4 regions of the Nonomuraea sp. NPDC050227 genome follow, and region 2 is predicted to be linked to each of the others. Evidence: riboswitches for the same ligand, from Rfam matches in the RefSeq annotation. Region 2 holds a riboswitch; each other region holds the start of a gene.
The links. Region 2 has a riboswitch for cyclic di-AMP ahead of ACIBK9_RS30310 (C40 family peptidase). Riboswitches for the same ligand answer to the same signal wherever they lie in the genome.
Positions count from the first base shown of each region.

Region 1 (7,127 bases), on a different contig from region 2:
CCTGGAGGCCGGCGGGCTGCTGCACCCGTCGATCGACCCCATGGAGACCGCCGAGGACATCGTCACCCGCTACCACCGCCTGTGGGCCGAGATCACCGACAGCGAGATCATCGACGAGGTCGACTGGCACCGCGTGGAGCAGCGCATCCGCCGCCTGAACCTGCTCGGCTTCGACGTCGCCGAGATGATGGTGCGGCGCAAGGTCGGCACCGGCCGCCTGATCGTCCGGCCGAAGGTGGTGGACGCCGGCCACCACCAGCGCCGGCTGATCAGGCTGACCGGGCTCGACGTGGAGGAGAACCAGGCGCGGCGGCTGCTCAACGACCTGGACGGCTACCGGGTCGCCAAGGGCCTGCGCCACGAGGACGAGGCAATAGTCGCCCACCGCTGGCTCGCCGAGGTGTTCCACCCGACGGTCGACGGCATCCCCGCCGAGCTGCGCGGCAAGCTGGAGCCCGCGCAGCTCTTCCACGAGATTCTCGACCACCGCTGGTACCTGTCGGAGACGGCGGGCGGCGACGTCGGGCTGGCCACGGCGGTGAAGTCGTACGTGGACAACGTGCTGGTGCACAAGCCCGACGAGAAGGCGCTGCTGCCCGACGACCCGGACGAGGACGATCAGTAGGCGACCGTGATGCGGGTGCGCGGGTGGGCGTGCTCCTCCAGCTCGTCGGCGATCGCCACCGCGTAGTCCTCGGCGGTGATGAAGCTGCGGCCGTCGGCGTCGCTGAGCAGGTCGTCGCGGCCGATCCGGTAGACGCCGGTGCGCTCGCCGGGCGCGATCTCGGCGGCCGGTGAGACGTAGGTCCAGTCGAGGTCGGTCACCTCCCGGTAGAGCCCGAGCGCGGCCCGCGCGGCCCTGGCCTCCTTCTTGTAGATCTCCGGGAAGCCGGGCGTGTCGACCAGGTCGAGGCCGGGGCCGGCCTTGAGGCTGCCCGCGCCGCCCACGACCAGCACCCGGCTCACCCCGGCGGCGCGCAGCCCGTCGATGAGGGCGCGGTTGGCGGCCAGGAACGGCGGCTCGGGCTCGGTGCCGTCACGCGGCGGGGCGATGGCGCAGACGACGGCGTCGTAGCCCTCGGCGAGCGTGGCGGCGTCGTGGACGTCGCCCTTGACGGGACCGCGGCGGCTGACGCCGGTGACGTCGTGGCCGCGGCCGGTGAGTTCGGTGACGATGCGCTGACCGATCATTCCGGTCGCGCCGAACACGAGGATCTTCATGAGAAGCACAGTATCCAATGGATACTGGTTACTTCATCGTGCTATAAGTACCTTATGGATACCGGTGATGCCTTCGACCCGAACTGCCCGACTCGGCTGGTCCTCGACCGGATCGGCGACAAGTGGTCGGTGCTGGTGCTGCTCAGCCTCAGCGACGGGCCGATGCGCTTCACCGTGCTGCGCGGGCGGATCGGCGGGGTGACGCCGAAGGTGCTCACCCAGACGCTGCGGGCCATGGAGCTGGACGGGCTGATCACCCGCGAGGTCTTCGCCGAGGTGCCGCCGCGGGTGGAGTACGCGCTGACCGACCTGGGCCGCTCGCTGCACGCGCCGATCTCGGTGGTCGCGCGGTGGGCCGAGGAGAACGTGCACGAAATGCTCCGCCATCGTGAAAAAACCTCGTGAATTGATCATATTTCCGCACGAGTGATGCTTTTCTTCGTCCTGGCCGTATAAAAACGTATCCCTCGGTAAATCGCCTGCCTTCTGGTCTCTTGTGGCCCCCTACGCTTTCCCCGTCCCACGACGGAGGGAGGCTCGCGGTGCTGGGAGTGGACACCTGCCTGGCGGAGGTCATGTCGATACCGGGCGCGCTCGACGCCATGCTGGTCGACGGCACGAGCGGCATGGCGGTCGCCTTCAGCAGCGCGTCCGGCGTGGACGCCGACAGGTCCGCCGCCGCGCTGACCGAGGCGCTGCGCGCCACCACCGACGGGCTGACCCGGACGTGTCCCGGCGAGATCGTGCGCATCGACGACATGCTCGTCACCACCGACCGGGGGCACCACCTGCTCCGGCTGCTGGAGACGGTCTTCGAGGGGCCGCTGATCATCTACGTCCGCCTCGACCCGGAACGGTCGAACCTGGCCCTGGCCCGGTACCGCCTGCGGGCCATCTCCGACCTGCTGACCACCTGAGCCATGGCCGCGCTCGACTCACTCCTCGCCGGACTCGCCCGCGAACGCGCGACGGGGGCGCTCCGCGTGGGCCGGAACGGCACGATCTACCTGTCGGACGGGCGCGTGACGTACATGGAGTGCGCCCAGACGCCGGGCGTCGAGCGGCTGTTCGCGGCCAGGGGGCGGGTGCCGGAGTCGGCCCTGCGTGCCCTGCAGGCCGACGGCGGCCGCGCCCGGCTGCTCCAGGACGGCCCGGTCACTCTGGCCGAGCTCCAGTACGCCGTTCTCGGCGTGGTCCAGGACGCCGCCTTCTTCCTGCTGCCGGTGACCGGCGTGCGGCCGAAGTTCCGGCCCGGCGAGGAGCACTGGCTGGGCGGGCAGTGGTTCTTCGACGTCCAGGAGCTGGTGCGGGAGTCCGCCCGCCGCCGGGAGCAGCTGGCCGGCATCTGGCCCTCGCCGGAGGTGGACACCCAGCCCGTGCGGCCGGTCCCGCGCCTGCCCGGGCACGGGGTGGCGCTCAGCCAGGTGCAGTGGGAGGTCGTCGTACGGGCCGACCACAAGGCGACCCCGCTGGAGCTGGCCCGGCACCTGGGCCGGTCGGGCTACTCGGTGCTGGTGGCCGTCAGGAGGCTGGCCGCCGCCGGCCTCCTCGTCCCGCCGGACCCGCTACGGCCCGCGCAACGCCGTCCGGACGACGGGGAGGCGCTGCCCAGGCGGGTGCCGGGCGCGGTGGCAGTTCCCGCCGGGAACGGGCGGGCGGGGGCCGCCGGGCCGGTGCCGACGGGCGACCCGACCGATCTGACGCTGCTGCTGCGGCTGAAGAAGGCGCTGGAGGAGATGCCGTGAGGTTCCCCTCACGACGCAGGAGGAGGCCACCCGTGGAGCTACGGCAAGAGGTCCTGGCGGAGATGGAGCTCCTGCGCGGCCGCACGCCGGACGTCACCGGCAGCGTCGCGTGCACCGTCGACGGCCTGCGGATCGCCTGCGACCTGCAAGGAGACACCGGCGAGCAGGTGGCGGCGCTGTCGGCGGCGCTGCTCGCGATGAGCGGCCGGATGCTGACCATGGCGGGCCGCGGGACGTTCGAGGAGACCCTCGTGTCCGGCACCGCCGGGTTCGTGGCCTTCTACGCCGCGGGCCCCACGATCGTCCTCACGGTTCTGGCGGGACCCGGCGCCAACGTCGGGCTCCTCCGGCTGGAGGGCAGGAAGACGGCGGCCTCCGTGGCCGCCGTGGCACGCAAGCACTGACCATCCCCACCGAAGCGGAGGAAAGCATGGCAGGCATGGACGTCTCCCTCAAAGAGATGATGAGCATCGACGGCACGATCGGGGCGGCGATCGTCGACCACGGCAGCGGCATGGCGCTCGGCACGCTCGGCGGCTCGAAGGAGCTGGACCTGCAGGTCGCGGCGGCGGGCAACACCGAGGTCATCAAGGCCAAACTGCGCACGATGGACTCGCTGGGCCTCAAGGACGGCATCGAGGACATCCTGATCACGCTGACCGCCCAGTACCACATCATCCGCCCGCTGACCGGCCGCAGCGGCAAGGGCCTGTTCCTCTACCTCGCCCTCGACCGCAACCGGGCCAACCTGGCCCTGGCCCGGCACATGCTCAAGGTCATCGAGGAGAAGCTGGAGCTCTGACCGGCCCGCGCAGCGAGGCTCCGCGGCGAGTCATGCGGCGGGTCACGCGGCGGGCTCGGGCCGGGCGGGCGTCGCGGAGCCGGTGTGGGCGGTGATCTCGGCGACGATCGCGGGCCAGAGGGCGCGGGGCAGGTCGTGGCCCATGCCGGGGTAGGTGACCAGGCGGGCGCCCGGGATGGCGGCGGCCGTGGCCCGCCCGCCGGCGAGCGGCACGAGCTGGTCGTCCTCGCCGTGGATGACCAGCGCCGGCACCTTCAGCCCGCCCAGCGCGGACGTGCGGTCGCCGGAGGCCATGATGGCGGCGAGCTGGCGGGCCGTGCCGGCCGGGTCGTGGCAGCGGTCGAAGGCGAGCCCGGCCAGCCTGGTGACGCGTTCGCGGTCCAGCTCCCAGCCGGGGGACCCGAGCACGGCCCAGGTCGTCAGCGCGCCGGCGACGACCCCCTCGCGGTCGGTCGCGGGCTTGGCGAAGAGCACCGCGGCGGCCGCCTCGGTCGGCGGGGCCGCCTGCGGGCCGGGCGTGGACATGATCGAGGTCAGGCTCAGCACGCGGGCCGGGTGCCGGATGGCCAGCGCCTGGGCGATCATCCCGCCCATCGAGGCGCCGACGACGTGCGCGGCGGGCAGGCCCAGGACGTCCATGAGCCCGGCGCTGTCGTCGGCCAGGTCGTCCAGCACGTACGGCGAGGGCGCGCCCCATGCGGGCACGCCCTCGTCGTGGAGATGGGTGGACAGGCCCGCGTCGCGGTTGTCGAACCTGACGACGTGGTGGCCCTGCTCGGCCAGGAGTTCGCAGAACTCGTCGTCCCAGTGGATGAGCTGGGCGCCGAGTCCCATGATGAGCAGCAGGGGCCTGCCCGCGGGTGAGCCGAAGCTCTCGTAGGCGATCTCGATGCCGTTGGCGGCTGCGCGCTGGATCACAGCGACCAGAATGTCATTCTGGTCGCGAGGCGTAAAGAGCGGTCTGTCCGGAGATCAGTCGTTGAGGAGCTTGCGCAGGCGCTCGCCGCCGAGCACCACGCCGCCGCCGGCCAGCACGAGCACGCCGGCCATGACGGTGCCGCCCATCGCGACGGTCTTCCCGACCTGGCCGCCGGCGGAACCGGCCGCGTCCTCGGCGGGCTTGTCGGCCAGCACCTTGGGAGGCTCGGCCGGGTTGTCGTCGAACCTGCCCCACGCGCCGGTGGAGAAGGCCACGGGGTAGTTCTTCTTGCCCTTGCCGTCGCCCCACTTGGTGATGACGTAGTCGATCTTGATGTGGCCCTGGCCGCCGTTGCCGTCCACGCCGAGCGTGTCGGGGTTGAAGGTGCCGCCGGTCAGCTCGGCGAAGGTCTTGGCGTCGAGGTCGAGCATGACGCCACGGCTGGAGGGCTCGCCGGGGCCGCGGTCGCCCACGAAGAACGGCATCTTCTTGCCGTTGTAGGTCACGTAACCCTCGGTCATGAGGGGCCAGCTCGGGCTGGCGGCCAGGCCCTTCTGCATGGGCTTGCCGCTGGCGGGGAGGCCGGTGTCGCCGGCCCGGCCGGAGGAGTCGTCCCAGAAGTAGGAGGCCTTCGTGGAACCCTTGAGCAGGATCTTCTGGTCGTCGCCGGTGTCGGCGTGGGCGCCGGTGGCGGAGATCGTCAGCGCGCCCATGGCGGACACGGACAGCAGGGCGAGAGAGCGCAGGCCAAATCGAGACATGAAGCAGTGAAGTCCTTCGCGAGGGGACAGGGGGAACGCGCGTGACTACGGTGCGTAACCGGGCAGAGCGCCGAAAAGGTGGTTACGCGGCGCGTGGGGGAAGTCAGGGAAGAGACCGCTCAGCAGGCGGTCGTCACTACACTGTCCGGGGGTACGACGAGGTGGTACATGCGTGAAGTCCTCTCCATCTCGCCTACCGGGTTAGCTGACGGGTTCGGGCGTGGAGATGCCCTACCGGCACATGGCCGGATTCACCCCAATGAGATGGGTCCCCGGTTCCCGACAAGTCGGGATTCGGCGCCAGCTGTCGTCCCTCTCCTGGTAGGGACTACGCCACCAGCTGGTAATTGGTTAAGACGGTACCCAGAGATTCGGACAAATACAAACGAATCGTCATGAACCGGGTAAAGATCTACCTATCGAGGTAAAGAGAAAGGGGGCACGGCATGCCGTACCCCCTGCTAAATCGGACCTTTCAGCCGCCGCTCTTGCGCCTGAAGGATCTTTTACTCGCTGCCGGACCGTGCGCCCCGTGGATCTTCGACGGGTCCACGCCCCTGCCACCCGCGGCCGAGTCGGCCTGCTGCCCGCGCTTGCGTTCCAACGCCTCGCGGAACTTGCGCTTCATCTCGTCCTCGGGAGTCTCGCTGACTTCCGGCTCCGGTGTTTCCGCCATGAGGACCTCCTGGTTCTGGGGACATCCACAGCTTCGCACGACGTCGCTTACGACGCGAAACCGGCCTCCACTCTGCTTTCCGCCGCGGGCGCCTGCTCCAGCCGCCTGCCGGGCATCATGACCAGCGCGACCAGGGCGATCACCGCGCCCGCCACGCCCAGCGACGGGATGACCACGGCCGCCGCCGAGGCGTGCGCGGCCGCGAGCCCGTGGACCGGCGCGTCCGTGGTGATGACCGACGTGTACGCGGTGCCGGCCAGCGCCAGCGCCACCGAGCCGCCGATCTGCCGGAAGAAGGTGAGGTTGGCCGAGGCCGTGCCGATGTACCGCGGCGCGACGGCCTGCTGCACGGCCACGGTCAGCCCCGACAACATCGGCCCCATGCCGAGCCCGAGCAGTGCCATCCACCCGGCCAGCAGCAGGCCGTCGGTGCGCACGGTGAGGTTCAGGCAGAGCAGGCTGCCGGCCACCAGCAGGAACGGCGCCCCGACCAGCCACGGCTTGTACGTGCGCGTCCTGGACATCAGCGTGCCCATGAGCGCGCTGCCCGCCACCATCGCCAGCGTCATCGGGTAGATCCTCAGCCCGGACTCGGTGGCGCTGACGCCCAGCGCCTGCTGGAAGTAGCGCGGCAGGAACACCACGCCGGCGTACATGCAGAAGGCGGTGAAGAACGAGGTCGCGTTGACCAGCGTGTACGTGCGGTCCCGGAACAGGTGCATCGGCATGACCGGGTTCGCCGCCCGCAGCTCGACCAGCACGAACGCGGCCAGCAGGACCAGCCCCAGCAGGATCGGCCCGGCCACGGGCGGGGAGGTCCAGGAGTTGCCGTCCAGGCCCTTCTCGGTCAGGCCGAGCAGCAGGGCGCTGATGGCCACGCTGAACACCGCGATGCCCGCGTAGTCCGGCCGGCCCCCGCCGCCGGTGCCCGGACGGAACGGCAGCCGCAGCACCACGATCGCGATCAGCACGATCCCGAGCGGCACGTTCACGTAGAAGGCCC
Region 1 covers NZ_JBITJF010000018.1:171,177-178,303, forward strand. Annotated here, with positions in the region: gene ACIBK9_RS48860 (DUF4032 domain-containing protein) at 1-625, shown strand, start outside; gene ACIBK9_RS48865 (NAD(P)H-binding protein) at 619-1,221, opposite strand; gene ACIBK9_RS48870 (helix-turn-helix domain-containing protein) at 1,276-1,626, shown strand; gene ACIBK9_RS48875 (roadblock/LC7 domain-containing protein) at 1,764-2,138, shown strand; gene ACIBK9_RS48880 (DUF4388 domain-containing protein) at 2,142-2,966, shown strand; gene ACIBK9_RS48885 (roadblock/LC7 domain-containing protein) at 2,999-3,370, shown strand; gene ACIBK9_RS48890 (hypothetical protein) at 3,397-3,768, shown strand; gene ACIBK9_RS48895 (alpha/beta hydrolase) at 3,811-4,686, opposite strand; gene ACIBK9_RS48900 (hypothetical protein) at 4,741-5,448, opposite strand; cyclic di-AMP (ydaO/yuaA leader) riboswitch at 5,624-5,758, opposite strand; gene ACIBK9_RS48905 (DUF5302 domain-containing protein) at 5,924-6,124, opposite strand; gene ACIBK9_RS48910 (MDR family MFS transporter) at 6,172-7,127, opposite strand, start outside.
Region 1: another riboswitch for cyclic di-AMP. It lies ahead of ACIBK9_RS48900 (hypothetical protein); the one in region 2 lies ahead of ACIBK9_RS30310 (C40 family peptidase).

Region 2 (7,127 bases):
AGGGCAGGTCGAACGCCGAAATCGGGCGGGAGCTGTTCATGAGCGTGCCCACGGTCAAGGCGCACGTCTCGCGCATCCTGACCAAGCTCGACCTGAACAACCGGGTGCAGATCGCGCTGCTGGTCTACGACGCTAGCGGGTGAGCAGCTCCTCGATGGCGGCCCGGTGGAGCACCAGGTCGTCGGGGTCGTCCGGCATGGGCTGCTCGCCGAAGTGGATCCTGCGCTGCCACACCCGGGCCATGATGACGCCGTGGCGGAGGGCGGCGTACATCTCGTAGAAGTCGAGGTCGCGGGGTTCGTAGCCAGTTATTTCGCAATATTTCTGGCAAACATCGTCGCGGCGCATGAAGTCCGGCATGCCGGGCAGGCCCATCGTCACCGCGAGGTCCTGGAAGAAGCGGTGCAGGAAGATCATCCAGGAGAGGTCCAGCTCGCGCGGGCCCACGGCGGCCATCTCCCAGTCGAGCACCGCCACCGGCGTGAAGTCGCGGTACATCACGTTGCCGATCCTGGCGTCGCCCCAGGTCAGGACGTCGGGGCCGGGGTCGTCCGGCCAGTGTGAGCCGAGCCAGTCGAAGGCCCGCTCCAGCACGGGGATCGGCCGGGCGCCGTGCGCCCACCGGTAGTAGGCGCGCTGGGCCTCGACGTGCGCGCGCAGGCCGTCCGTGCCGCCGGGGGCGAGCGGGCCGAGCACCGCGACGTCCTGCCCGGTGTACGGCGTCTCGTGCAGCGCCGCCACGAGCCCGACGCTCGCCTCCTGCAGCCGCCGCCGGTCGCCGGGGGAGGCGTCGTGCAGCCAGCCCCCGAACGTGTACGGCATGACGTCCGGCGGCACCTCGCCCTCGGCCCGCTCCATGACGAAGAACGGCGTCCCGAGCGGCGCGGGGTCGGGCTCGAACCAGAGCGGTCTCGGCGCTGGGATCCCAGCTTTCTCCCTGGCCAGCCGCATGACCTCGAACTGGGCCCGCAGATCGTAGGAGGGGAACACCGGAACGGCTTCCGCCGCAGGTGCGAGCCTGGCCACGCACCGCCGCGTCCCGGCGGCCCAGGTGGCGGTGAAGAACAGCGTCTCGCTCGACATGCCGTTGCCCGAGGGCCGCGACAGCTCCGACACCGTGGCGTCCCCGCCGACCCGTCCGCGCAGCCAGCGGGACGCCCGCTCGCGCAGTTCCGCCAGGTCACGCGTGGACGTGCGCATCTGTTCCGTCACCGCTCACCTCCAGGCCGCACCGCTGCCCCGGCTCAGTCGTATACCCCCTACCAAGCGCTTGTCTAGGTTCAAGGGACCGTTACGGTCAGGTACGCAAGAGCCGTACCCTTGTCTGAAAGGGCATGTCACGAAGGGACAAGTGGGATGAGTTCAGCGGGTGAAGGCCTGTCTCGCCCGCTTCCCGAGCAGGTGCGCCTCAACGTCGTCGACCTGGCCGCCCAGGTTCTCGGCACGATGCCCGCCGTCTCCGTGCCGCCGCCGCTGCGCGGCATCGCGAAGTTCGACCCGCGCAAGCGCGCCAAGCTGGGCAGCGCGCCGATCGCCGCGCAACTGGAGAACGACAAGAAGTTCCGCGAACTGGTCGCCGAGTCCGTCGCCGCCGGATGGCCCGAGCTGGTCGCCGCGCTGGCCGAGGGCAGTGTGCCGCCCGCCGCCGACCCCGTGCTGGTGGCTGCCGCAGCCTATCTCACCAGGCCCCCCGGCTGGGCGGAGATGATCGAAACCGCCCGCGCCGACCTGGAGCAGTCCGCCGTGGCGGCCGAGGGGTCCGAGCGCGAGGAGGCGGTGACGCGGCTGCGCGAGCAGCTCGCCGCGCAGAAGACCGCCGCCAAGGAGGAGGCCGACCGGCTGCGCGAGCAGATCAAGGCGGCCCGCGCCGAGAACTCCGACCTGCGGCGCAAGCTCCACGACGCCCGCGAGCGGGCCAAGGCCGCCACCCGCAGGGCCGAGGAGATGGAACAGGCCGCCGACGACGCCCGGCACGCCGCCTCCGCCGCCGGCAACGCGGGCGAGGCCGAGCTGCGCCGCCTGCGCGAGCGCCTGGCCGACGTGGAGAGGCAGCTCGAAGCCTCCCGCCGGGCCGCCCGCGAGGGCCGCAGCATCGAGGACGCCCGCATCAGGGTGCTGCTCGACGCCCTTCAGGACGCCTCGGCCGGGCTGCGCAGGGAGCTGGCGCTGCCCACCACGATCAGCAGGCCCGCCGACTCGGTCGCGGCCAGCACCGGCGAGCGTCCGGGGGTGCGCGGGGTGCCCGCGCGGGCCCTGGCCGACGACGACCCGCAGCTCCTCGACCAGCTCCTGGCGCTGCCGCAGGTCCACCTGATCATCGACGGATACAACGTCACGAAGACCGGCTACGGCACGCTCACCCTCGCCGACCAGCGCAACCGGCTGATGACCGGCCTCGGCGGGCTGGTCGCCCAGACCCGGGTCGAGGTGACGGTGGTCTTCGACGGCGCCGAGCTCAACGCGCCGGTGCAGGTGGTGGCGCCGCGCGGGGTGCGGGTGCTGTTCAGCGCGCCGGGGGAGATCGCCGACGACCTGATCCGCCAGCTCGTCCGGGCCGAGCCGCCCGGCCGGGCCATGGCCGTCGTCTCCTCCGACCGCGAGGTCGCCGAGTCCGTACGCCGGATGGGCGCCAGACCGGTTCCGTCCGGTCTGCTGCTGCGCCGGTTGGGCCGCGCATAAGTTACGAATTAGCACTATTGGCGAGACCCAGCCCGCCACTTCTGTACTATTTCGCCCCAGGTGTAATCCCTGGGAGGCGACGCTGTGAGGTTTGGCCGGGTGACGGTGGCCGCGGGTCTCGCGATCGGACTGATGACGGTCCCGATGGGTGCGGCGCTCGCTGATCCCAAGCCCACTCTCAAACAGGCCAAGGCCAAGCTGGAGAAGCTGAACGACAAGGCCGACAAGGTCGTCGACCGGTACAACACGGCGACCGAGAACTACAAGAAGGCCAAGGACGCCTACACCAGGCTCAACGACCGCTACAAGCAGAAGCTGCAGACGGTCGCCGACCTCCGCGCCGAGATCATCAGGGTGGCGGTGGACTCCTACAAGCTGGGCGGGGACGTCACGTCCCTGCCCGGCATGGTCGGCGTCGACGACCCCGAGAACCTGCTGGCCGGGCTGGCCATGGCCGGGCAGCTCTCGCGCGAGCGGCTGGAGAAGCTGGCCGCCTTCGACCGCGAGAACAAGGGGCTCAAGGCCGAGCGCGACAACGCCCAGACCGCGCTGGCCGACGCCGACAAGGAGCGGGACGCCGTCCAGCGGGAGCGGGCCGAGGTGCTGAAGCTGGTCGGCCAGCAGAAGAAGCTCCTGGACAAGCTGGGGGCCTACAACCCGGGCAACCCCAACAGCACCGGCATCAAGTACACCGGTCCCGCCTCGGGCAGCGCGGCGGCCGTCCTGAACTTCGCCTTCGCCCAGGTGGGCAAGCCGTACATCTACGGGGGCACGGGCCCGCGCGGCTACGACTGCTCAGGGCTGACGCAGGCGGCCTGGCGCGCCGCCGGCGTCTCACTGCCGCGTACGACCTGGCAGCAGTGGGCCTGGGGCGCGAGCCGGAAGGTGGACCTCAAGGACCTCCAGCCGGGTGACCTCATCTTCAGCGAGGGGCTCGGGCACGTCAGCATCTACGCGGGCGGCGGCAAGATCGTCCATGCGCCGCAGACGGGCGACGTCGTCAAGGTCGTCCGCCTCGCCGACTACGGCCGCCCGCTCGTCGGAGCCATCCGCCCCTGACTCGGCCCCCGCCCGAAATCTCGGGCGGCTTCGGCGTGCCCGTGATCGCTGCGGCGAACGGGACAAATGGGGCGAAAGTGCCCTGACAATCGGGTGTGTCGGGAAGTGTGAGAAGGGTCACAAACCGGTAACGGAACCCTGAGGTCCAGCAGGGGTTTCACCCTTTACTTGCACCTTTATCTGATCTTTACAGGCCGAGTCTCTCTTTGCCAAATCTTGACCCGTCGGCGTAGTTTCTGGCGTCGCGGTCAGCAAGCCATGCGCACCGCGGATCGACATCGGAACCCCGATGCGGACCAGATAAAAATCCAGCGGTCGCCGCCGATATCCCCGTTCAGGCACAACCATCGGGCGGCGACCTGCCGAGTCCGTGCAGCCAGGAGGCACGGAGCCGGGGACCCACAGATCCCGTCATCCCCCGGGATCAGGGGTGAATCGGCGCGTCTTCGCGCCGTAGGGCGACTTCCAGGCCCGAATCCGTCAGCTAACCCGGTAGGCGTTCGTGGAAGACACAAGGAGAAATCCTGTCTACCTCCCTGCATAACCCCCGTCTGTCCCGTCTTGCCCTGAGGGGCGTCGCACTCACGATGACCGTGACGGCCGGAGGTGCGGTTCTCCATGCCGTGCCGGCCGGGGCGCAGACGGTGAGCGAATCGGCCGCCAGGCTCACCGCGGTGTCCAGCACCGCCAAGGCGGCCACTGCGAAGTCGGCCAAGTCGGCGAAGACCGTCAGGTCTGCCAAGTCGGCCAAGGCCGCGCGGCAGGCGTCGAAGGCCCGCAGGGCCGTCGCCGTCGCCAAGCATCAGGTCGGCGACCCGTACCGGTACGGGGCCACGGGCCCTGGTGCGTTCGACTGCTCCGGACTCGTCCAGTACGCCTGGAAGAAGGCCGGGGTACGACTCCCGCGCGTGACGAACAGCCAGTTCGCCCGCATCAAGCGCAAGGTCTCCTGGCGCAATCTCAAGCCGGGCGACCTGATGTTCTTCAACGGGCTGGGCCACGTCGGCATGTACGTCGGCCACGGCAAGATGGTCCATTCGCCGCGGACCGGCGAACGGGTGCGCATCGACAAACTGGGCGGATGGCGGAAGTCGTCGTTCGTCGGCGCGGTGCGTCCCGGCGCGTGACAACGGGCCCCGCCCGGACCCTCCCCGGTCCGGGCCGGGGCCTGTCGCATGCCCGGCCCCGAGCAGGACCCGGTCCGGCGGAGGGCCCGGCTCCGCGACGGGATCGGTCCGGCGGAGGGCCCGGTCTCGGGAAGGGGCCGGGAGGGGCGTGGGCCTACTAGCATCGGGCCGTGTCCTCGCAGGTGCGTCCGTCCCTTCGCGGTCCGCGGCTGCTCCTCTCGATCCTGCTGCTGTCGACGGCGGTGCTCGTGGTCGCCGACGCGCCGCCCGCCGCCGTCCTGCCCGCCGGGGCGCGCGGGTTGTGGAGCGACGGCGGTCAGGTTGCCCGCGGCGCGCGGTCCGTGGTCGTGGGGCACCGCGCGGAGCCCGGCGTGCTCGCCGATCTGGCCCGCCGCGCGGATCTCGCCGGACGGCGGGTGTCCGCGGTGCTCGGCCGGCCGGTGCGCGCGCTGGTCGTCGTGCCGGACTCCGACGCCGAGGCGGCCGGGCTGGCCGGCACGGGCCCGCTGGACGGGCTGGCCGCGGTTGCCGACGGCGCCAGGGTGATCGTCGTGCCCGGCTCGTTCGCCCGGCTCACCCCCACGGGACGCGACGTCGTCCTCACCCATGAGCTCACCCACGTCGCCGCGGGCACCGACCGGCTGCCCGTCTGGCTCTACGAGGGGTTCGCCGACTACGTGGCCTACCGCGACGCGGGGCTCCCCGTCAGGACGGCCGCCGCCGAACTCGCCGCCGACGTACAGGCCGGCCGGCTGCCGAGCGAGTTGCCCGGACCTGCGGCTTTCGCCCCCACGGCCGCCGATCCCGGACGGCTCGCGCGGGCGTACCAGGAGGCATGGATGGCGTGTCGCTTCCTCGCAGACCGGTTCGGTGACGGGACCCTGGTACGGCTCTACCGTGATGCCCGCGTGGCCGGCGTCGATCAGGCGCTCGCCTCCGTGGGGCTCACCGCCGAGACGCTGGCGGCACGGTGGCGCGAGTACGTACGAGAGCAGCTCGCGTGAAGGGGAGGCAGATGAGCGAGCGGAACGACCCGCCCCGGGAAGGGGACGAGCCCGCCGGAGCGGTCGCCAGAGGGGCCGACGAGCCCGGCACGGCGGTCGCGGCGGCGCACGGCGGCGGTGTGGCCATCAGGGACGACGGCGGAGACCGGCCCGGTGACGGTGCGCCGCCGGAGCCGTCCGGCACCAACGAGCCCCCCGAGTCCCCGGGCCACGCCGACGATCCGGACTATCCGGACGCCCGCCCCGACGCGGACGCCGACCCCGACACCGAGGACCCCCGTCACCCCCGACCCCCCACCCCCGACGACCGCCCCCACGCGACCCACGCCGACGCCCCCGCCGCCGACGCCCAGCCCTGCGCGCAGGCCGCCGATGGCACGGACACCCCCGGCAGGAGCCCCGAGGCCCCCGACGAGCCCCCGGACCACCCCGGCAAGGGCGGCAAAGGTGGAGGCGAGGGCAAGGGCCCTGGCAAGGGCGCGGGCGATCCCGCCACCCCCTTCGCCGAAGGCGTCGAGGCCCGTCCAGGAACCGGCAAGCTGACGGGAACGGCGGAGCACCTGATCGCCCGCGAACGGCAACGCGTGGAATCCCGCTCCAGGCGCGCCGCCGGCGCCGCCCTGGCCCTGGTCGGCGGCGTGATCCTGGCCGTGGTCGCGTTCACCACCCCCTGGCGGGTCCTGGCGGCGGGCGCGCCCGCCGTCGCCCCCGACCCCGCCCGTGACTTCAGCGCCGCCCAGATCGCCAGGGCGCAGGCGTTCGACGCGGCCACCACCCTGCCCGGCTACATCTCGCTCGGCCTCACGGTCCTGTTCGCCGGGCTGCTGGTCCTGACGCCGTTCGCGGCCAAGGTGCTGGGCGTGCTCAGGGGCCCGTGGTGGGTGCGGGTGATCCTCGGCGTGGTGGTGCTCACCGCGATCACCGAAGTGCTGAGGTGGCCGCTCGGCATGTGGTTCGAGACGATCCTGCGCGACTACGGCCTGTCCACCCAGGACTGGGCGGGCTGGGCCGCCGACCGGCTCAAGAACACCGGCGTCGGCGTGCTGCTGACGGCCGTCATGCTGCTCGCCCTCGTGGCGCTGGCCCGCAAGGTGCGCCGCTGGTGGATCCCGGCCGCCGTGGGCGCGTTCGCGCTCACCCTCGGCGTGTCGTACGTCTACCCGGTGGTGTTCGAGCCGCTGTTCAACGACTTCACCTCCATGCCGCAGGGCTCGCTGCGGTCGGAGCTGCTGGCCATGGCCGAGCGGGACGGCGTCCC
Region 2 covers NZ_JBITJF010000008.1:277,690-284,816, reverse strand. Annotated here, with positions in the region: gene ACIBK9_RS30330 (response regulator transcription factor) at 1-143, shown strand, start outside; gene ACIBK9_RS30325 (phosphotransferase family protein) at 133-1,212, opposite strand; gene ACIBK9_RS30320 (NYN domain-containing protein) at 1,357-2,679, shown strand; gene ACIBK9_RS30315 (NlpC/P60 family protein) at 2,812-3,738, shown strand; cyclic di-AMP (ydaO/yuaA leader) riboswitch at 4,089-4,252, shown strand; gene ACIBK9_RS30310 (C40 family peptidase) at 4,383-4,865, shown strand; gene ACIBK9_RS30305 (hypothetical protein) at 5,036-5,869, shown strand; gene ACIBK9_RS30300 (M48 family metallopeptidase) at 5,881-7,127, shown strand, end outside.

Region 3 (7,127 bases), on a different contig from region 2:
CCCGGTCGCCGCCGCCGGACACCGCGCCGGGCCGCAGGAACGGCAGCCTGGCCAGCCCGACCGCCCCTCCCCCGCCGAGCCGGCCGGCGATCTCGGAGAACTCGGCCACCTCGCGCTCGCTGTGGACCACGAACAGGTCGCAGCCGCTGCGGAACAGCCACGCCTTCTCCGTGGCCGGCACCGAGATGCCGGGCAGCCCGCTGACGAACACCGGCCGTGCCCGGCCCGCCGGCCGCAGCCCGGCCAGCACGTCGGCCACCAGGACGTCCACCACCGGGCCCGTGCAGCCCACCAGGATCGCGTCGGGGCGGGTGCGCTCGGCCAGGCGGCGCAGCGAGCGCGCCGACAACACCGGGGGCGCCGCGCGCCCGCCCACCGCCGCCGCGATCTGCTCCGGCGAGGGCGCGATCGGGGTGCGCACCACCACCAGCTCGCTCTCGCAGCCCGCGGGCAGGTCGTCGAGCAGGCAGGCCGCCCACTTCAGATACGAGTCGGAGTCGGCTATCGCCAGCACCCTCACCTGGAAGCTCCTGTCAAATGCGATCGCAGGCCGGGGGCCGCCCTGCTCGTCCACCAGTCGTCGGGAACGTCCACGGGCTCGACCTCGACGCCGCGCGGGCCGAGCAGCACCCGCAGCGAGGTGATCGCGGTCGAGGGCAGGCTGAGCACCCGCTGCCCGGCGTCGAGGCCGCGCAACGTCAGCTCGGCCGGCACGCCCGCGTCGTGCACGGTGATGCCCGGACGTTCGCCGATCAGCGCCAGGTCGACGGGGTCCTCGCGGCGGTGCGGGTAGTAGGCCAGCGGCTCGCGTCCGGCCAGGTCGGTCAGCCAGCGCAGGTAGTGGTCGCGGTGGACCAGGCCGTTGCGGACCAGGGACGTGCCGAGGACGACCGTCCGCTCGGCGGGCCCCTGGGCGCTCGGCGGCTGGGCGCGCAGCCAGGCGAAGTCGTGGCGGACGAGGTCCACGCCCGCCCCCCGGACGGCGGCGACCAGCTCGTCGGGGACGGGCAGGGCGGTGAAGACCGACACCCGGCTCATCCGCAGCCGCAGCGCGGCGGCCAGGCCGAGCAGGGCGCGCGCCCGCGAGGGGGTCGCCCGCGCCCGCAGCAGCGGCCGGAACGGCCCGGCGGCCAGCAGTTCGAGCAGCCTGAGCGTGGCCAGGCCGTCGTCCACGACGACGATGTGGCCGGGGTCGGAGGTCAGCCAGCGCATCTGGACCTTGCCGGAGAACGCGTCGCCCACGGCCTGGACGCGGCGCGGCATGCGCTCGCGCGGCTCGTCCAGCACCAGGCCGGCGGGCAGGTCGAGGCGGCGCAGCTCCTTGCGGGTGGCGCGCAGCGGACGCAGGCCGGCGCGCGGCACGACCACGGTGTCCGGGCCGAGCAGCCCGGCATGGTGGGCCTCGACGGCGCACAGCATCTGGAGCGGAGACTCCACCCAGGCCGACGCCTGTCTGACCACTCTGTTTCCCCCAGCCGGTGGATGGCCTTGCACGACCCGCCTCAAGGTAGCCCGGCCTGCTTAAGCCGCAAGAAACGACACGTGAACAATGGAGGGTATGAACTCGCTGATGCTCAACACCGACGGTGTGCAGATACCACAGCTCGGCTTCGGCGTCTGGCAGGTCTCTGCCGACGACGCCGAGCACGCGGTGACGGCCGCGCTGCGCGCCGGATACCGGCACGTCGACACCGCCGCCGCCTACGAGAACGAGGAGGGCGTCGGCCGGGCCGTGCGCGCCGCCGGGGTGCCACGGGAGAAGGTGTTCGTCACCACCAAGCTGTGGAACGGCGACCACGGGCGCGCCGAGCAGGCCTTCGACGAGAGCCTGGCCCGCCTGGGCCTCGACTACGTAGATCTTTTCCTGATCCACTGGCCGGTCCCGGAGCAGGACAGGTACGTGCAGGCCTGGCGGGGACTGGAGAAGATCTACCGGGACGGCCGGGCCAAGGCCATCGGGGTCTCCAACTTCACGATCGCCACCCTGACCCGGTTGATGGAGGAGACCGACATCACGCCGTCGATCAACCAGATCGAGCTCCACCCGTACTTCCAGCAGCGCGAGATGCGGGCCTTCCACGAGGCCAACGGCATCCTGACCGAGGCGTGGAGCCCGCTCGGGCAGGGCAAGGGGCTGCTGGCCGACCCGGCGCTGCGCGTGCTGTCGGAGAAGTACGGCAAGACGCCCGCCCAGATCGTGCTCCGCTGGCACCTGCAGCTCGGCAACGTGGTGATCCCCAAGTCGGTCACGCCGTCGCGGATCGAGGAGAACATCGACGTGTTCGACTTCATCCTCGACACCGAGGACATGGCGGCCATCGGCGCGATGAACGCGGGGCGGCGGATCGGGCCCGACCCCGACTCGTTCAACCTGACCTGAGCGCTCTACGATCTCGGTCGTGCGAGATTTCACCTGGGGAATAGCGGCGACCGGCGGCATCGCGCGTACCGTGGGGGCGGCCATCGTGGCCGAGCCCGGCATGCGGGTGGCCGCCGTCGGCTCGCGGAGCCCGCTCAGGGCGCGGGCGCTGGCCGACGAGCTGGGCGCGGAGTCGGCCTACGGCTCCTACGAGGCCCTGTGCGCCGATCCGGCCGTAGACGCGATCTACGTCGCCACGCCGCACGCCCAGCACCTGGAGGTGGCCGAGGCGGCCATCGCGGCGGGCAAGTCGGTGCTGTGCGAGAAGCCGCTGGCGGCCGACGTGGCCGACGCCGAGCGCATGGTGGCGCTGGCCCGCGCGGCCGGGGTCTTCCTCATGGAGGCCATGTGGATGCGCTTCAACCCGCTCATCCAGCGGGTGGCGGCCGATCCGCGCTTCGGCGAGATCCGGTCGGTGCGGGCCTCGTTCGGCTTCGCGCTGCCCTACGACCCCGCCCATCGGCTGTGGGCGCCGGAGCTGGGCGGCGGGGCCCTGCTCGACCTGGGGATCTACCCGTTCGGGCTGGCCCAGCTGCTGCTCGGCATGCCCGCGGAGCTGCGCATGGCCGGCTCGCTGGCGCCCAGCGGCGTCGACGCCGAGGCCGGCGGGCTGCTGCTGTACCCCGACGGTCGGCGGGCCCTGGTGGACGTGTCGCTGCTGGCACATCACGCCAACGACGCGAGCGTGGTGGGCACGTCGATGCGGGCTGACATCCTGGCGCCGTTCTGGGCGCCGCGGCGGGTGTTGCTGTCGGGGCCGTCGATGGAGACGGAGGAGCTGGTGCTCGACCCGGCCGACAACGGGTACGCGGGCGAGCTGCGCGAGGTGCGCGCGGCCACGATCGAGGGCCGCACGGAGAGCGAGATCATGCCGCTTGACGAATCCCTTGCCATGATGGGGCTTCTGGCCGAAGCACGGGCCCAACTCTCCTAGCTGGACCTTTAGCCACTTGCCTAGCTCTTGCCCGATGTATTACCTTGTGGGGCATCTCGCGGCAGACGTCCGGTTTGTCCGGCTTTGTCCAACCATCGCAAGACATTTCACAGGATCGTCCTGTGACCGCTGAATCCGCCTTCGGGCGGAACCGGGGACCCACGTCCTTTGGGGTGAATCGGCACTTCGGTGCCGTAGGGCAGCTTCCACGTCCGAACCCGTCAGCTAACCCGGTAAGCGGCATGGAAGCAAGGAGTCAATGCCCTCGATGGCCACGCACCGTCCCATCCGTGCCCCGAAGATCACCTACGCCCACGCCGCGCTCGGCGCGGCCATCCTCGCCTCCGCCATCGGCGCCCACGCCACCGCCGCCGCCGCCGACAGCGCCGGCCCGGCCGCCGCGGCCGGGCACTCGGCCGTCGCGCCACAGGCCGCCGCCCAGACCCGCAAGGCGGAGGAGACCCAGGTCAACGTCACCGCCCAGCAGGTCCTGGCGTTGGCCAAGGCCCAGGTCGGCACCTCCGAGAACGCCTACGGCGGCGGCACCAAGTTCCAGAAGTGGTACGCCGACTCCAAGCGCGCCGCCGAGACCATCGCCCGCGACGGCGGCACCCGCGCCATGTACCTGAACGCCCCCTGGTGCTCGATCTTCGTCTCCTGGGTCGGCGAGCAGACCGGCGCCCGCCCGCAGGTCGGCTGGGACGCCTGGACCGTGGCCCACGCCAAGTGGTTCGCCGCCAACGACCGCTGGGGAGCCGAGGCCAGGCCCGGCGCGGTGGTCTTCTTCTCCTGGGGCGGCAGCAAGAGCCTGGACGCCATCCAGCACGTCGGCTTCGTCGTCAAGGACAACGGCGACGGCACGATCTCCACGATCGAGGGCAACACCGGCAACGGCAAGGTCGAGGAGCGCGTCCGTCCTAAGTCGCAGGTCGTCGGCTACGGATACCCGCAGTACGCGAGCTGACCTCCGCCCGCTCCGAGCGCGCGTCCCGCACGAGGGACGCGCGCTCGCCGCGTCTCAGGGCCGGACCGCCGCCAGCGAGTAGAGGATCGGCAGGTGCGAGTCCCCGAACGGGAACCGGTACCGGCCGTCCGCGCCCTCGGGCAGCAGGCCGCGCGGGTCGAGGTCGGTCTCGACGTGCTCGCCCAGCTCGGCCACCGTGAACCCGGCCCGCGCCGCCGCCGTGACGATCTCGCCCACCGAGTACGGGTACTCCACCGCCTCGTGGGTCCCGATCACCACCGCGGCGTCGGCGTACGTGCCGGTCACCGTCTCCCGGTGGGCCTGGCCGCCGCCGTAGGGCCAGTCGGCCACCAGCGGGTCGAGCGAGGCCACCGTCTGGTAGGCCGGATGCAGGTCGACCAGCACCAGCCGCCCGCCGGGCCGCAGCGCCATGGCCGCGCCGCGCATCCAGGCGTCCAGGTCGCCGATCCAGCACAACACGCCGTACGTGGCCACCGCCACGTCGAAGCCGCCGGCCAGCTCCGCCGGCAGCCGCTGCGTGTCGGCCTCCACGAACGTGGCCGCCAGCCCGGCCCTGGCCGCCAGGTCGCGGGCGCGCGCGACCGCCACCGGGGAGAAGTCGACGCCGGTCACCCGCGCTCCGAGACGCGCCCAGCTCAGCGTGTCCAGGCCGAAGTGGCACTGCAGGTGGAGCAGGTCCCGGCCGGCGACGTCGCCGGCCAGGCGGCGTTCGAGCGGGTAGAGGGTCTGCCGGCCGGCGAGGAAGGCGTCGACGTCGTAGAACCGGTCGGCCGAGGTGGAGCCGTGGACGCGGGCGCGCTCGTCCCACAGGGCCCGGTTGGGGACGGGGGCGTCTGGTGCGGGTTGGGGCATGGGGCGAGGATGGCACATCGGCCATCCGCCCGCACGACCGGTACGGTGCCCTGGAAGCGGACGGTCCGCGCCCGCGTGTCGATCCGGCCGGCGCCCGTTCGACGCTTCGGCGAGGCCGGCTCCGCCCGGGGGCCGCGGAGGGAAGGGACGGCAGGATGAAATTCATGATCGTCGGCAAGGCCAACGGGGAGACCGAGGCCGGGGCGCTGCCCAGCCAGGAGCTCGTCGACAACATGCACGCCTACAACGAGGCGCTGGCCAAGGCGGGGGTGCTGCTGGCCGCCGAAGGGCTCTACCCGAGCTCGCAAGGCGCGCAGATCGCCTACAGCGGCGGCCGGGCCACGGTGATCGACGGCCCGTTCGCCGAGGCCAAGGAGCTGATCGCGGGGTTCTGGCTGATCCAGGTGAAGTCCAGGGAGGAGGCTCTGGAATGGGCCATGCGCGTGCCCGTCCCCGAGGGCTATGACGGGATCGGCCTGGACGTGTGGCGGGTGTACGACGCCTCCGACGCGCCCGACGCGGCCTCCTCCGACCCGGCGGAGGTCGAGCGGGAGAGGGCCATGCGCCGGCGTCTGGGCGGGCGGGAGAGCTGACCTCGGCTTGCGGACCCCGGACGGTGCTGGTGTCATGAGCCGGTGATGGCTTCCGACACCCACCGGGCGATCGAGGCGGTCTGGCGGATCGAGGCGCCCCGGCTCATCGCCGGCCTGGCCGGGCTGGTCCGCGACGTCGGCCTGGCCGAGGAGCTGGCCCAGGACGCACTGGTCGCGGCCCTGGAGCAGTGGCCGGAATCGGGCGTGCCACGCAACCCGGGCGCCTGGCTGATGACGGTGTCCAAGCGCCGCGCCGTCGACCTGATCCGCAGGAACGAGCGGATGTCCCGCAACCTGGCCGAGCTGGGCCACCGGCTGGAGACCGCCGGGGAGCCGCCCGAGCCCGACGAGATCGAGGACGACCTGCTGCGGCTGGTCTTCACCGCCTGCCATCCGGCGCTGTCGATGGAGGCCCGGGTGGCCCTGACGCTGCGGGTGCTCGGCGGCCTGAGCACCGACGAGATCGCCCGCGCGTTCATGGTGCCCGAACCGACCGCCGCCCAGCGGATCGTGCGGGCCAAGCGCACCCTGGCCGACCGGAAGGTCCCGTTCGAGGTGCCGCAGGGCGCCGAGCTGGCCGGACGCCTGTCGTCCGTGCTGGAGGTCATCTACCTGATCTTCAACGAGGGGTACTCGGCGACCGCGGGCGACGACTGGATGCGGCCCGGCCTGTGCGAGGACGCGCTGCGGCTGGGCCGGGTGCTGGCCGGGCTGATGCCCGCCGAACCCGAGGTGCACGGGCTGGTCGCGCTCATGGAGATCCAGGCGTCCAGGGCGGCGGCCCGGGTGGGGCCGTCCGGGGAGCCGGTGCTGCTGCTGGAACAGGACCGCACCCGGTGGGACCGGCTGCTCATCGGCCGCGGGCTGGCGGCCCTGGCCCGAGCCGAGAGCCTGACCGAGGAACGGGCCGCGAGCCTGGCCGAGAAGCGAACCAAGGGCCTGGCCGAGGAGCGTGCGGAGAGCTTGGCCGAGGAACGGGCCGAGGAGCGGGTGGGCGCGGCGGGGCCGTACACGCTGCAGGCCGCGATCGCGGCCTGCCACGCCCGCGCGTTCGACCCCGGCGACACCGACTGGGTGCGCATCGCGAGCCTGTACGAGTCGCTGGCCCGGCTGGCCCGCTCCCCCGTCGTCGAGCTCAACCGCGCGGTGGCGCTGTCGATGGCCTACGGCCCGGCGGTGGGCCTCGACCTGCTCGACCAGATCGTGGACGAGCCGGCGCTCAAGGGTTACCACTTGCTGCCGAGCGTCCGCGGCGACCTGCTGTTCCGGCTGGGCCGGCGCGGCGAGGCGCGGGCCGAGTTCGAACGGGCGGCCTCGATGACCCGCAACTCCCGCGAGCGCGCC
Region 3 covers NZ_JBITJF010000013.1:288,454-295,580, reverse strand. Annotated here, with positions in the region: gene ACIBK9_RS41155 (DUF6716 putative glycosyltransferase) at 1-520, opposite strand, end outside; gene ACIBK9_RS41150 (hypothetical protein) at 517-1,461, opposite strand; gene ACIBK9_RS41145 (aldo/keto reductase) at 1,559-2,380, shown strand; gene ACIBK9_RS41140 (Gfo/Idh/MocA family protein) at 2,400-3,353, shown strand; cyclic di-AMP (ydaO/yuaA leader) riboswitch at 3,471-3,608, shown strand; gene ACIBK9_RS41135 (CHAP domain-containing protein) at 3,622-4,317, shown strand; gene ACIBK9_RS41130 (class I SAM-dependent methyltransferase) at 4,372-5,190, opposite strand; gene ACIBK9_RS41125 (YciI family protein) at 5,346-5,783, shown strand; gene ACIBK9_RS41120 (RNA polymerase sigma factor) at 5,829-7,127, shown strand, end outside.
Region 3: another riboswitch for cyclic di-AMP. It lies ahead of ACIBK9_RS41135 (CHAP domain-containing protein); the one in region 2 lies ahead of ACIBK9_RS30310 (C40 family peptidase).

Region 4 (7,127 bases), on a different contig from region 2:
TGTCCCTGTGTCAGCCAGCGCGCCTGCCGATAATGAGCAGACCGTAGAACATGGTGCCTGCCAGTCTGCCACAGGGATTCACCATCTGGCACATCGGTCTCAGCTTGTGGACACGACCTTTACACTTGCACGCCCGCGCCCCCGGTGACGGCGCGTTCGAGGGCCGCCGGGTCGAACACCTCGTTGCCGAGCTGCTGCCCGTCGAGCAGGACGGTCGGCGTGCCCTGGATGTGGATCTTCGAGGTCTCCGCCAGGTGGGTCTTGGCGTACGACTGCGAGGTGACGCACTCGTCCACCGAGGCGCCGGCCTTCCTGGCGGCGGCCACCAGCTCCTGCACGGTGAAGCCCGAGGCCGAGCCGTGCGGGGCGGGCTGCATGGCGTAGAGCTCGTCCCTGAAGGCCAGCCAGTTCTCCTCCGGCACGCATCGGGCGGCGGCCGCGGCCCTGATGGAGTTGGAGCGCATGGGCTCGTCCTGGAAGATCGTCACGGGGTGGAAGACGACCTTGAGCCTGCCCTCCCTGGCCAGCTTCTGGATCGTGCCGTCGACCTTGGAGTGCATCTCCTTGCAGATCGGGCAGTCGAAGTCTTCGTACACGTCGAGCACGGGGGCGTCGCCGGACCTGTCGGCCAGCACCATCGAACCGTCGAGCTGCCTGGTCAGGCGTACCGACCCGGCCGTCTCACCCGGCTCCGAGAAGGCCAGCACACCGAGCATCACCAGCGCCGCACACGCGACCGCGACCGCAACCAACCGCTTCATCATCCGCCCACTTCCAGCTCACCGATCGCGCAGACCCTACCAACGCCGGAACCACTCTCCGGACAGCCGCCCGGGGCGGCCCCCTCATTGGTACCTGATGACGATGAGAGAACGCTGTGAGGGGAGAATGACCTTCATGAAGGCGAACCTCCTCGACCCCGCGGTGGGCCGGTACATCCTCGACCACTCCACCCCGCCCGACCCCCTGCTCGACGAGCTGGCGCGGGAGACCGCCGAGGCGACGGGCGACGCCGCCAGGATGCAGATCTCCGCCGACCAGGGCCGGTTCCTGACCATGCTGACCCAGCTCGCGGCCCCGGCCGTGGCGGTCGAGGTGGGCACGTTCACCGGCTACTCGTCGGTGTGCATCGCGCGGGGGTTGTCCGGCGGGCGGCTGCACTGCTTCGACGTGAGCGAGGAGTGGACGTCGATCGCCCGGCGCTACTGGGAGCGGGCGGGCCTGACCGACCGCGTCTCGCTGACGCTCGGGCCCGCCCTGGAGACGCTGGCCGCCTTCGACGAGCCGATCGACCTGGCCTTCCTCGACGCCGACAAGGGCAACTACCCCGGTTACTACGAGTTGCTGGTCGAGCGGCTGCGCCCGGGCGGCCTGCTGCTGGCCGACAACACGCTGCGCAGCGGCCACGTGGCCGACCCGGCGCACTCGGAGACGACGACGGTGCAGATCCGCGAGTTCAACGACCTGGTGATCGAGGACCCGCGGGTGAGCGTGGTGATGCTGCCGGTCGCCGACGGGATCACGATGATCAGGAAGAACCACTAGATCGCAGGACGCCGCCGCCGTTACTCTGAGTGATCCTTTGGAAACCCCCGGGAAAGCATGAGGACGGCGGCATGGTCAGGCCCCTGGAAGAGCGCTACCGCACCGTGCGCGAGCTGTTCCCCGAGTTCCGCATCGAGACGGTCCAGGGCCGGATCGTGGTGAACGAGCCGGGCACCTGGCAGCACAACACGATCCTGTCCCGGACGTTGTTCCAGCTCGCCGCCGCGGCGGCGGTCCGGGGCTGGGAGATCTGGCCGAACATCACCGTCTACCTGGGCCCCGGCCACGATCTCTACGTGCCCGACCTGGCCGTGGTCCCGCGCCGGCCGCGGCTGCACGAGGAGCACGCCGTCCACGGCGCCTCGACGATCCTGCTCGTGGACGTCGTCTCGGTGGCCACGACGTACGACGTGCACTTCGTCAAGACGGGCGGTTACGCGCGCGGCGGGGTGCCGCTCTACCTGGTGATCGACCCGTTCCAGCGGCTGGTGACGCTGTTCGGCGGGCCTGGCGGGCGGCGCTACCGCAGCGAGAACGTCGTCTCCCTGGGCGAGCCGGTGTTCCTGCCCGACCCGTGGAACCTCCACGTCGACACCGCGGCCCTGACGGAGGCCGGCGCCTGAGACGCCGGCCGTCCGCGCGGCTCTAGCCGATCTTGTGGATCCAGTTGCGGGTGTCGGGACGGGCGCCGTACTGGATGCCGACGAGCTCCTCGCGCACCCGCATCGTCACCGGGCCGGGGGTGCCGTCGGCGATGGTCCAGGAGCGGTCGTCGCCCCTGACCGAGCCCACCGGCGTGACCACGGCGGCGGTGCCGCACGCGAACACCTCGGTCAGCTCGCCGGAGGCGCAGGCGGACTCCCACTCGTCCACCGAGACCAGCCGCTCCTCGGTCTCCAGGCCGAGGTCGCCGGCCATCTCCAGGATCGACTCCCGGGTGATGCCGGGCAGCAGGGTGCCGGTGAGCGCCGGGGTGACGAGCTTGTTGCCGAAGACGAAGAACAGGTTCATCCCGCCCATCTCCTCGACGTACTCGTGCTTGTGGGCGTCGAGCCAGACGACCTGGTCGCAGCCGTTGTCGACGGCCTGGCGCTGGGCGACGAAGGCGGCGGCGTAGTTGCCGCCGCACTTGGCGAAGCCGGTGCCGCCGGGCGCGGCGCGCGTGTACTCGGTGGACAGCCAGACCGAGACGGGCTTGATGCCGCCGCTGAAGTACGAGGCCGCCGGCGAGGCGATCACCATGTACTTGTAGGTCTTCGACGGGTAGTTGACGCCGAGCCCGGCCTGCGTGGCGAACATGAACGGGCGCAGGTAGAGGCTGTGGCCCTCGGTGGTCGGCACCCACTCCTTGTCGGCCGAGACCAGCAGCTCCAGCGACTCCACGAACGCCTCCTCCGGCAGTTCGGGCATGGCCATGCGCTCGGCCGAGCGGTTGAAGCGGGCGGCGTTCGCGTACGGCCGGAAGGTCGCGATCGAACCGGAGATCTGCCGGTACGCCTTCAGGCCCTCGAACAGCTCCTGCGCATAGTGGAAGACCGAGGTCGCGGGGTCGAGCGAGAGCGGCCCGTACGGCATGAGCCGGGCGTCGTGCCAGCCCTCGCCGTCGGTGTAGTCGATCGAGATCATGTGGTCGGTGAAGACCTGCCCGAACCCGGGGTTCGCCAGTACCTGCTCCCGCTCGGCCGCGGTGCGAGCGTGGTCGGAATGCTGCACGTCGAAGCTGAGCTTCTGAGCGATGGTCATGACGGAGGTCCTTCTCTCTACGAATCTGCGACTTCGAAAGCTGATTCTGTTAGCTACTGCCCGCGAGCAGTATTCGTACTTCCTAGTGTCTCGCGATTTGGGATGGCAAGAGGCAGTTGGGGTGGTTAGAACCGGCGAACGCGAAAAAGCGCCTGGCAGTCCGTGTTCGGACCGCCAGGCGCGTGCGGGGCTAGGCGGTCCTAGCCGGCTACTCGCGCGGCGATGTCGTCGCCGATCTCGCTGGTCGTGCGGCCGGCGCGGCCGGTCACCCGCTCGGCGATGTCGGCGGCCACGGCCTGCTCGACCTTGGCGGCCTCGGCGTGCAGGCCGAGGTGGTCGAGGAGCATGCCCACGGACAGGATGGTGGCGGTCGGGTCGGCCTTGCCCTGACCGGCGATGTCGGGCGCGCTGCCGTGCACCGGCTCGAACATGCTCGGCGAGGTGCGCTCGGGGTTGATGTTGCCGCTGGCCGCCAGGCCGATGCCGCCGGCGATGGCGGCGCCGAGGTCGGTGATGATGTCGCCGAACAGGTTGTCGGTGACGATCACGTCGAAGCGCTCGGGCTGGGTGACGAAGAACATCGAGGCCGCGTCGATGTGGCTGTAGTCGGTGGTGACGTCGGGGAACTCCGCGGCCACGCGGTTGACCGTGCGCTGCCAGAGGTCGCCGGCGAAGGTGAGCACGTTCGTCTTGTGGACGAGCGTGAGCTTCTTGCGGGGCCGCGACTGAGCCTTCTGGAAGGCGTACCGCACGACGCGCTCGACGCCGTGGGCGGTGTTCAGCGACTCCTGGGTGGCGATCTCGTGCGGCGTGCCGCGGCGCATGACGCCGCCGGTGCCCGCGTAGAGGCCCTCGGTGCCCTCGCGGACGACGACCATGTCGATGTGCTCGGCGGTGGCGCCGGCCAACGCGGTCTCGACGCCGGGGAACAGCTTGACCGGACGCAGGTTGACGTAGTGGTCGAACTCGAACCTGAGCTTGAGCAGCAGGTCGCGCTCCAGGATGCCGGGCGGCACGCTGGGGTCGCCCACGGCGCCGAGCAGGATCGCGTCGTAGCCGCGCAGCTCTTCGAGCACCGCGTCGGGCAGGGTCTCGCCCGTGCGGTGGTAGCGGGCTGCGCCCAGGTCGTAGTGGGTGGGCTCGATCTTCGTGCCCACGGCCTCCAGGACCTTGAGCCCTTCGGCTACGACCTCGGCGCCGATGCCATCCCCGGGGATGACGGCCAGGCGGATGTTACGCGACTCCATGGGCGGTACCTTACCGGCTCGTCTCGGCTGACGAACACATCATCTCAACAATCGGACAATCCGTTTTGGGGGGATTGCGACCTTTTGACCGTTTCGTTAGAGTCCGACGAGCCTAATCCACGCAGCCGCTGCGTGGAGCCGGGGACCCATCTTTCCCCCCGGGGCGAATCGGCTGCGCCTCCCCCCCGAGGAGCCGCCGTAGGGCTACTTCCAGGCCCGAGCCCGTCAGCTAACCCGGTCGGCCACGTGGAAGGACAGTCCCCTGTCTAGCATCGCCATCCTTGTGGCGGTGGCAGCGGGCGCCGCAGGTCTCGTGCCTGCCGCCCCCGCGGCTCCCGCCGCTCCGGCCGCCCCCACCTCCTCCATCACCCTCACCGGCCCCCAGGTGAAACAGGTCCAGGAACGGCACGCGCCGAAACCGGCCTGGAAGGTCGCCCTCGAATACGCCATGGACAAGCGCGGCACCCCGTACGTGTGGGGCGGCGCCAGCGAACGGGGCTACGACTGCTCGGGCCTCATGCTCCGGGCCTACGAGGACGCCGGCATCGAGCTCCCCAGAACCGCCGCGGAGCAGTACGGCGCCTTCTCCAGGAAGATCGCCTGGAAGGACCTCAAGCCAGGCGATCTGGTGTTCTTCAGCGGCCTCGGCCACGTCGGCATGATCTCCAAGCCCGGCTACATGGTCCACTCCCCCCACACCGGCGACGTGGTGAAGGAGGAACGCCTGTCGCAGTGGCGCAGGCAGGCCTTCGTCGGCGCGGTACGCCCCGACCCCAAGGGCGTCAAGCGCTGGGCCGACTACAAGCAGCTCCAGAAGGCCCCCGCCCCCGCCATGCTCACCGCGACCCTGTGACGACGACCTTCCCCGGGGCGTGCCCCTCCTCCTGGTAGCGGACGGCCGCCGGGAGCTCGCCGAAGGGGAAGGTCCTGTCGATGACCGGGGTGACCGCGCCCCGCTCGATCAGCCCGGTCAGCGTCAGCAGGTTCGCCCTGTTGCTCCCGCAGCGGACGACGTCCGCCCTGACGATCCGCTGCGGGACGAAGGGCCCCGACGCGAGCGCGGCGAACATGTGGCCGGCCGGCTGCACCCAGCGGCCGGCCGGCCCGCCGACCAGCACGTACGTGCCCTTCCTGGTCAGGACGCGGCGGCAGTCCGTCAGCCGGCGGCCGCCCGCCACGTCGAGCAGCAGGTCGAAGCGCCGGCCCGAGGCCGCGAAGTCCTCCTTGGTGTGGTCGATGACGTCGTCCGCGCCGAGCGAGCGGACCAGGTCCGCGTTGCGCCCGCTGCACACGCCCGTGACGTGCGCCCCCAGCGCCTTGGCGAGCTGCACGGCGAACGTGCCCACGCCGCCGGACGCGCCGTTGACCAGCACCTTCTGGCCCGGCTGGAGGCGTCCCTCGTCGCGCAGCGCGATCAGCGCGGTGTTGGCCGCCATCGGCACCGCCGCCGCCTGCTCGAACGACAGGCCCGCCGGTCTGGGCGCCACCTCGCCCTGCCGCAGGCAGACGTACTCGCCGAAGCCGCCCCCGAGCGACATCGCGTACACCTCGTCGCCGGGACGGAACAGCGTGACGTCCTTGCCGGCCGCCTCGACCTCCCCCGCCACGTCGGCCCCGAGGACGGCGATGCGCGGCCGGCGCAGCCCGACCCCGCCGCCCATGACCCGGGCCAGGTACGGCTCCCCCCGCATGAAGTGCCAGTCGTAGGGCTGCACGGACGTGGCCCGCACCCGGACCAGCACCTCGTCGTCGCGCGGCACGGGCCGCTCGACGTCGGTCAGGACGAGCTGGTCGGGCGAGCCGAACGAGCGCAGGACGTACGCCTTCATCGTTTTCTCCCTCGTGCCGCTGATGTGCCGCCAGTGTGGGCGTGACCTGCGCGGACGCTCAACGGTCGAAAGGCGACGGCTCGATGGCCGAAAGTACGACGGCCCGCCCGCCGATGGTGCGAACCAGGACCGGCCGTCCGCGCGATGACCGGGCACGGGCGCGGGCGGCACGCTCTCAGGCATGAGATGGATCGCACCCGCCGGGCTGCTCGCGCTCAGCGTCGTCCCGCTGGTCGCCGGCGCAATCCGGGTGACCGAACTGGCCGCCGGCGCCCCCGTGACGGCGGACAACGCGCGCTTCTTCGCCATGCCCGTGCCGGTGTTGCTGCACATCCCGGCTTCCCTGGTGTTCTGCGTCCTCGGCACGTTCCAGTTCCAGGCCCGGTTCCGGGCCGGGCGGCCGGGGTGGCACCGCGCGGCGGGGCGGGTGCTGGTGGCGTGCGGGCTGGTCGCGGCGCTGTCGGGGGTGTGGCTGACGCTCTTCTCCGACCTTCCCGCCGGCGACGGGACGCTGCTGGCCGCCTTCCGGCTGCTGTTCGGGACGGCCATGGCCGCCTGCCTCCTGCTCGGCCTGGCCGCGATCCGGCGGCGCGACCTGGCCCGGCATCGCGCCTGGATGACCCGCGGGTACGCGATCGGACTCGGCGCGGGCACGCAGGCGTTCACCCTGGCGTTCGGGCTGGCCGCCTTCGGGCCGCCCGGCGAGCTCGGCCGGGCGCTGCTCGTCGGCGCGGGCTGGGTGATCAACCTGGCGGTGGCCGAG
Region 4 covers NZ_JBITJF010000014.1:225,720-232,846, reverse strand. Annotated here, with positions in the region: gene ACIBK9_RS42465 (DsbA family protein) at 120-752, opposite strand; gene ACIBK9_RS42460 (O-methyltransferase) at 898-1,545, shown strand; gene ACIBK9_RS42455 (Uma2 family endonuclease) at 1,617-2,168, shown strand; gene ACIBK9_RS42450 (branched-chain amino acid aminotransferase) at 2,191-3,288, opposite strand; gene ACIBK9_RS42445 (3-isopropylmalate dehydrogenase) at 3,489-4,535, opposite strand; cyclic di-AMP (ydaO/yuaA leader) riboswitch at 4,635-4,794, shown strand; gene ACIBK9_RS42440 (C40 family peptidase) at 4,825-5,388, shown strand; gene ACIBK9_RS42435 (NAD(P)-dependent alcohol dehydrogenase) at 5,372-6,364, opposite strand; gene ACIBK9_RS42430 (DUF2306 domain-containing protein) at 6,546-7,127, shown strand, end outside.
Region 4: another riboswitch for cyclic di-AMP. It lies ahead of ACIBK9_RS42440 (C40 family peptidase); the one in region 2 lies ahead of ACIBK9_RS30310 (C40 family peptidase).